One region of the Massilia sp. S19_KUP03_FR1 genome, then DNA from elsewhere that is predicted to be linked to it. Evidence: predicted binding sites of a transcription regulator. Region 1 holds the regulator's gene; the other holds the start of a gene.
What was found. Region 1 encodes NrdR, which represses ribonucleotide reductase genes. Its sites were predicted from a motif close to CACNANATNTNGTG; they were not measured.

Region 1 (3,412 bases):
TTATCCTTGGCTGGGTTGAAGCGTGCGATTGTAGCCGAAATGGCAGCCTTGCCGCGGCGCGCAGGGCGTCGCCCGGCTGGGCATTTCCTTGCCCTCGGGGGGGATCTCCCTTACAATCGCGGCTCCATTTGCGCCTCAAGCGACTGGCGGCACGGGTGCCTGCCAGCTGCCCTACAGACCGGCCGTGACTGTCCCGGCGGTCCTGCATTGCCCACGCATTGCCCAGATTTGCGCTGCACCATGCGCCCGCATTCTTATCGATTGGAGTTGTTCATGTTTGCAAAAGATCACACGCTGGCCAAGGTTGACCCGGAACTGTTCGCGGCCATCCAGAAGGAAAACACGCGCCAGCAGGACCACATCGAGCTGATCGCGTCGGAAAACTACACCTCGCCGGCCGTCATGGAAGCGCAAGGCTCGCAGCTGACCAATAAGTATGCGGAAGGCTATCCGGGCAAGCGTTACTACGGTGGCTGCGAATACGTCGACATCGCCGAGCAACTGGCGATCGACCGCGTCAAGGAACTGTTTGGCGCCGAAGCGGCCAACGTCCAGCCGAACTCTGGTTCGCAAGCCAACCAGGGCGTGTTCTTTGCCATGCTCAAACCGGGCGACACCATCATGGGCATGTCGCTGGCCGAAGGCGGCCACCTGACCCACGGCATGGCGCTGAACATGTCGGGCAAGTGGTTCAATGTCGTCTCCTACGGCCTGACGCCGGAAGAAGACATCGACTACGACGCCATGGAACGCCTGGCGCACGAACACAAGCCAAAGCTGATCATCGCCGGCGCCTCGGCCTTCGCCCTGAAAATTGACTTTGAACGTTTCGCCAAAGTCGCCAAGGACGTGGGCGCGTACTTCCTGGTCGACATGGCCCACTACGCCGGGCTGATCGCCGCCGGCGAATACCCGAACCCGGTGCCGCACGCCGACTTCGTCACCTCGACCACGCACAAATCGCTGCGCGGTCCGCGCGGCGGCATCATCCTGATGAAAGCCGAATTCGAAAAGCAGATCAACTCGGCGATTTTCCCTGGCATCCAGGGCGGCCCGCTGATGCACGTGATCGCCGGCAAAGCCGTCGCCTTCAAGGAAGCATTGACGCCGGAATTCAAGGCTTACCAGAAGCAGGTCGTCAAGAATGCCGACGCGCTGGCCAAGGCGCTGATCGAACGCGGCCTGCGTATCGTGTCGGGCCGCACCGAGTCGCACGTCATGCTGGTCGACCTGCGTTCGAAAAACCTGACGGGCAAGGAAGCCGAAGCGATTCTGGGCCGCGCCCACATGACCTGCAATAAAAATGGCATCCCGAACGATCCGCAAAAGCCGTTCGTGACGTCCGGCATCCGCCTGGGCAGCCCGGCCTTCACGACGCGCGGTTTCGTCGAAGCCGACGCCACCAAGGTGGGGCATTTGATCGCCGACGTGCTGGACAACCCGAACGATGAAGCCGTCATCGAGCGCGTGAAAGCCGAAGTCAAAGTGTTGACCGACAAGTATCCGGTCTACGCGAAGTAATCCGCGCATTCAGCCCATGTAATATCAGTGCGGCCGGGGTGACCCGGCCGCTGTCCCAGCAAGCAGTATCGTGGCTCATATGAAATGTCCGTTCTGCCAGCATGACGATTCCCAGGTCCTCGATACGCGCGTATCGGAGGATGGCGCCATTCGGCGCCGGCGCCGTTGCGCCAGTTGCGACAAGCGTTTTACCACCTACGAACGGATCGAATTGACGATGCCGATCCTGGTCAAGAAAAACGGCAGCCGCACCGAATTCGTTTCCGCCAAACTGCGTTCCAGCCTGATGCTGGCGCTGCGCAAGCGGCCGGTGCCCGCCGACGCCATCGACAAGGCCCTGGCCGCCATCGAAGAAACCCTGCTCACCAGCGGCCGGCGTGAAGTCGAGACCGGCTTTGTGGGCGAACTGGTGATGCAGGAACTCAAGCGCCTCGACAAGATCGCCTACATCCGTTTCGCGTCCGTGTATAAAAATTTTGAAGACCTGGCCGAGTTCCAGGATGCCATTGCCGAAGTCGGGCAAGAGCGCAAACCCCGTCCTTAGTTTTAGTTCCCCGATTCGCTTGAGCCACCCCACGGGTGGCTTTTTTTCGCCTGCTAAGGTCTGAAGTCTGCACCGGTTGGTGAACGACAGGAGAGGGCGATGCGACGTTTTCGCGCAGGCGGTTTCACACTGCTTGAAGTGCTGGTGGCGCTGTTCGTGTTGGCTGTCGGCGTCATTGGCGCGGCCGCAGCACAGAACAAGGCCGCGCAGACGCGCCTGGCGTCAGCCCAGTTGTCGGCGGCGGTGGCGTTGGCGCATGCGCTGGCCGAAGGCATGGCCGCCAATCCGGCACAGCTGGCGTTGCCCGATACCGATAACGTTTATTTGCAGGATGCAGGCCCGCCCTGGCACTGCGCGGACGCCTGCACGCCGGCGCAACTGGCGGCCACCGAACGCGATGACGCCGCGGCGCGGGCCGCGCGCAGTTTCCCCGGCGGGCAGGTGCGCGTTTGCCGCGACACCCTCCCGGCGCCGCTGGCATGGGACTGCGCGGGCGGCCTTGACGCGCCACTGGTCGTCAAAATCGGCTGGCGCGCACCCGACTTCGTGCCGATGACCGCCGTGCCGGTGCCGGAGGCGCCATGAAACGCCATCGCACCAGACAGCGCGGCCTGACCATTCCCGAGCTGCTGATCGCGCTGACCATCGGTGCGCTGATCACGCTGGCCGGCGCCAGCCTGCTCGGCATTGCCAACACCAGTTATGCGACCCAGCTGGATGCGGCGGCGGTCGACGACGGCGGCCGCTACGCCCTCGACCTGGTCGCGCGTGCGGTGCGCCAGGCCGGCCTGCGCGACTGGGATGGCTTCGATCCCGCCGCTGGCATCGACCCCTTGGCGCCGCCGCGCATCCTGGGCCTCGATGCGCGCTCGATCGCGAAAACCGGCTACGGCATTGACAATCCACTGCCGGATGCCGCCAACGGCAGCGACGTGCTGGCGCTGCGCTATCAGGGCGCCGGCCCTGCACCCGATGGCGATGGCAGCGCGCTCAACTGCGCCGGGTTTCCGGTGCACGCAAACGAAGACGGCTGGAGCATTTTCTATGTGGCGAACAATGCGCAGGGCGAAGCGGAACTGCGCTGCAAATACCGTGGCGCCAGCAGCTGGGCGGCGGACGCGGTGGTGGCCGGCGTCGATACCTTCCAGGTGCTGTACGCAGTCGATACCGACACGCCCGCCGACGGCGTCGCCAACGTCTACCTGAACGCCAGCGGCGTCAGCGCGCTCGACGCCGTCTATGCGCCTGGTCCCGCGTTGCAGGAACACACGCACTGGAAACGCGTGCTGGCCGTGCGTATCGCGCTGTTACTGCACGGAGCGCGGCCGTCATACCTCAGCAGGGAGA
Region 2 (3,412 bases), on a different contig from region 1:
GTTGCTGCGGCGAACGGATGTTGCATGGATCCTTGAACGTGATCCATGGGTGGCCCGTTTCAAACAGCATCGACAGCATCTTGCGCCACAGGTCGAGCGCGGCGATCTTTTTGAACACGCGCATTTCGCCGGCAGCGGCCTTGGCTTCGTAGCCGAGGTATGCCGCTTCGAATGCCTTGCCGACCTTGTCGTGCAAATCGGGCGTTTCGGATGGCGAGAACAGCGTCCAGTCGCCCTTTTCCATCACGCGCTTCATGAACATGTCCGGAATCCAGTTGGCCGTGTTCATGTCGTGGGTGCGGCGGCGATCGTCGCCCGTGTTCTTGCGCAGGTCGAGGAATTCCTCGATGTCCATGTGCCAGGTTTCCAGGTAGGCGCAGACGGCGCCCTTGCGCTTGCCGCCCTGGTTCACGGCCACTGCCGTGTCGTTGACCACTTTCAGGAACGGCACCACGCCTTGCGATTTGCCGTTGGTGCCCTTGATGTGGGCGCCCAAGGCGCGCACTGGCGTCCAGTCATTGCCCAGGCCGCCGGCGTATTTGGCCAGCAGCGCGTTGTCCTTGATGGCGTCGTAGATGCCTTCCAGGTCATCCGACACGGTGGTCAGATAGCACGACGACAGTTGCGAGCGCAGCGTACCGGCATTGAACAGGGTTGGCGTCGAGCTCATGAAGTCAAACGACGACAGCAGGTTGTAAAACTCGATGGCGCGCGCTTCGCGGTCCGCTTCGCGCAGGGACAGCCCCATCGCGACGCGCATGTAGAAGGCCTGTGGCATTTCGATGCGCACGTCACGCACGTGCAGGAAATAACGGTCATACAGGGTTTGCAGGCCGATGTAGCCGAACTGCAAATCGCGGTCGGCGACGATGGCCTTGGCCAGGCGCGCCAGGTCGAAGGTGGCCAGTTCCTTGTCCAGCAAGTCGTTGGCGATACCCTTGGCGATGTATTCAGGGAAATACGTCAGGTACTGGGCCGCGGCGTTGGCTTGCGCAACGTCCTTGCCGAACACTTCCTTGCGGATGGTGTGCAGCAGGATGCGGGCCGTGACCTGGCTGTAGGCCGGGTCTTTTTCCATCAGGGCGCGGGCGGCCAGGATGGCCGACTTGTGCAGCTCTTCGACGGGCACGCCGTCGTACAGGTTTTTCAGGGTTTCGGCGAGGATGGCGTCGGCATCGACGTGCTTTTCCAGGCCGACGCAGGCGGCGTTGATCAGGCCGGTGACGGCGCTCATGTCGAGGGTGCGGCGCACGCCGTTTTCCACCACCGTGATTTGTGGCGCCACGACGGCGGAACCGCCCTGCGCTTCTTTGGCAACCCTGCGTTCTTCCATCTGCTTGGCGCGGTACAGCACGTAAGCACGGGCCACATCATGCTCGCCCGAACGCATCAAGGACAGTTCGACCTGATCCTGCACATCTTCAATATGGAAGGTGCCGCCGGTTGGCTGGCGCCGCACCAGGGCCGTCACGACATTGGCCGTCAAGCCTTCCACCAGTTCACGGATGCGTGCCGACACGGCGCCATGGCCGCCGGCGACGGCCAGGAAAGCCTTGGTCATGGCGACCGAGATCTTCGATGGCTCGAACGCAACCACGGCGCCGTTGCGGCGGATGATGCGGTAGTCACCACGCGCCGCGATTGCGGCAGCGCTGGTGTCGACCGCCGCACCGGGCATACCTGGCGTGCCGTGCTGTGGATTGGTGGAAATGTCTGACGAAGTATGCATGAAGCCTCCAGGAAGGCGCGCAGTCGCGCTGGCGCCGATAAAACGAGAAAAAAAACGTCCAACCGGCTGCTAAGCGCGCCGGCAAACTGATTCATTGGGGTATTGAAAACGTCGTGTAATGCTGGTAAAAAAACGCTCGGTGAAAGTTTCTTTGCAACATCAATACGAAAGAGCTAGAGAGTTGGCTAGAGGCTGCTACCACTACATCTAGTGTCCTGCCTTGATATGAGACTAATTGTAGTACCGGCGCCGGCGCACGGCAAGTGATTAAATTCTCAATTTAGCCGCATTTTCAAGGCGCGCACCCTTGACTTTTTGAAGCGCAAAGCAAATGGGGCATAGGGGGTTAGCGAGTGCTAACTTTTTAGCGTTGACCCGCTCAGGACTCCGGGTCATTGATGTTTAATTTTTGCATCTGATAGCGTAGCTGGCGCACCCCGATGCCCAATAAGGCAGCAGCCTGGGTCCGGTTGAACTGGGTCTGGTTCAGCGCCCGCACAATGATGTCGCGCTCGATTTGCTCCAGGTAGTCGGGCAGGCTGTTCGGCAAGGGCGCTTCCGCGGCGGGTGCAGCGACCGGCGCGGAGACCGCAGCCGCCTCCGCCACCGCCACTGGCGCCGGCACTGGCGCAGTGACTGGCGCATTGACTGGTAATTGCGCCAGTTTGGCCCCCTTGAGCGCCAGATCGCCCACTTCGATGACCCCGTGGTCCGCATACGCCAGCGCCCGTTCCAGCACATTTTCAAGTTCGCGCACGTTGCCCGGAAAGGAATACGCGCGCAGGATGTCGAGCACCCCGGCGCCCAGCAGCGCAGGCTGCCCCGGCCCCGCCAGCCGTTTTAATATGCCATCGGTCAGCACGGCCAGGTCATCGAGGCGTTCGCGCAGCGCCGGCAGCGCCAGCTCGATCACGTTCAGGCGATAAAACAAATCCTGCCGGAAGGCGCCCTGCTCCACGCATTGCTCCAGGTTCTTGTGGGTGGCGCTGATGATGCGCACGTCCACCGCTTCTTCCGCCGTGGCGCCGATCTTGCGCACCCGTCGCTCCTGGATCGCACGCAGCAGCTTCACCTGCATTGCCAGCGGCAGGTCGGCCACTTCGTCGAGCATCAGGGTGCCGCCGTGGGCCGCCTGGAAAAAGCCGTCGCGTTCGTCGACCGCACCCGTGAAAGCGCCCTTGCGATAGCCGAAAAACTCGGCTTCCATCAGCGCCTCGGGGATCGCGCCGCAGTTCACCGCGATAAAGGGCTGGCCGGCGCGCGCGCTTTGGGCGTGGATTTCGCGCGCCGCCAGTTCCTTGCCGCTGCCCGACTCGCCCGTAATCGCAATTGGCGCCATCGAACGCGCCAGCCGGTCGATCTGGGCGCGCAGTGCCTGCATGACGGCCGAGTCGCCGATCAGGCGCGACGCCGTGCCGCCGACGGACGCCGGTTTGCCGGGCACGCTGCTGGGCAGCTTCAGGGCCGATTGCACCAGCACGCGCAGTTCGTCCAGCACCACCGGCTTGGAGACGTAATCGAAGGCGCCGGCCTTCAGGGCGATGACGGCATTGTCGGCACTGCCGTAGGCGGTGATCACGGCGATTGGCGTGCCCTTGCCGGCGGCCGCCACTTCGCGCACCAGTTCCAGCCCCAGGCCATCGGGCAGGCGCATGTCGGTCAGCACCAGCGCGTAATCATTTT

Region 2: the regulator NrdR is predicted to act here: its motif matches at 1,929-1,942, upstream of V6M87_RS13960 (ribonucleoside-diphosphate reductase subunit alpha).

The regions. Positions count from the first base shown of each region.
Region 1 is NZ_JAQQPS010000001.1:348,410-351,821, forward strand. It holds gene glyA (serine hydroxymethyltransferase) at 274-1,521, shown strand; gene nrdR (transcriptional regulator NrdR) at 1,601-2,065, shown strand; gene pilV (type IV pilus modification protein PilV) at 2,165-2,650, shown strand; gene V6M87_RS01590 (PilW family protein) at 2,647-3,412, shown strand, end outside.
Region 2 is NZ_JAQQPS010000011.1:113,389-116,800, reverse strand. It holds gene V6M87_RS13960 (ribonucleoside-diphosphate reductase subunit alpha) at 1-1,729, opposite strand, end outside; gene V6M87_RS13955 (sigma-54-dependent transcriptional regulator) at 2,109-3,412, opposite strand, start outside.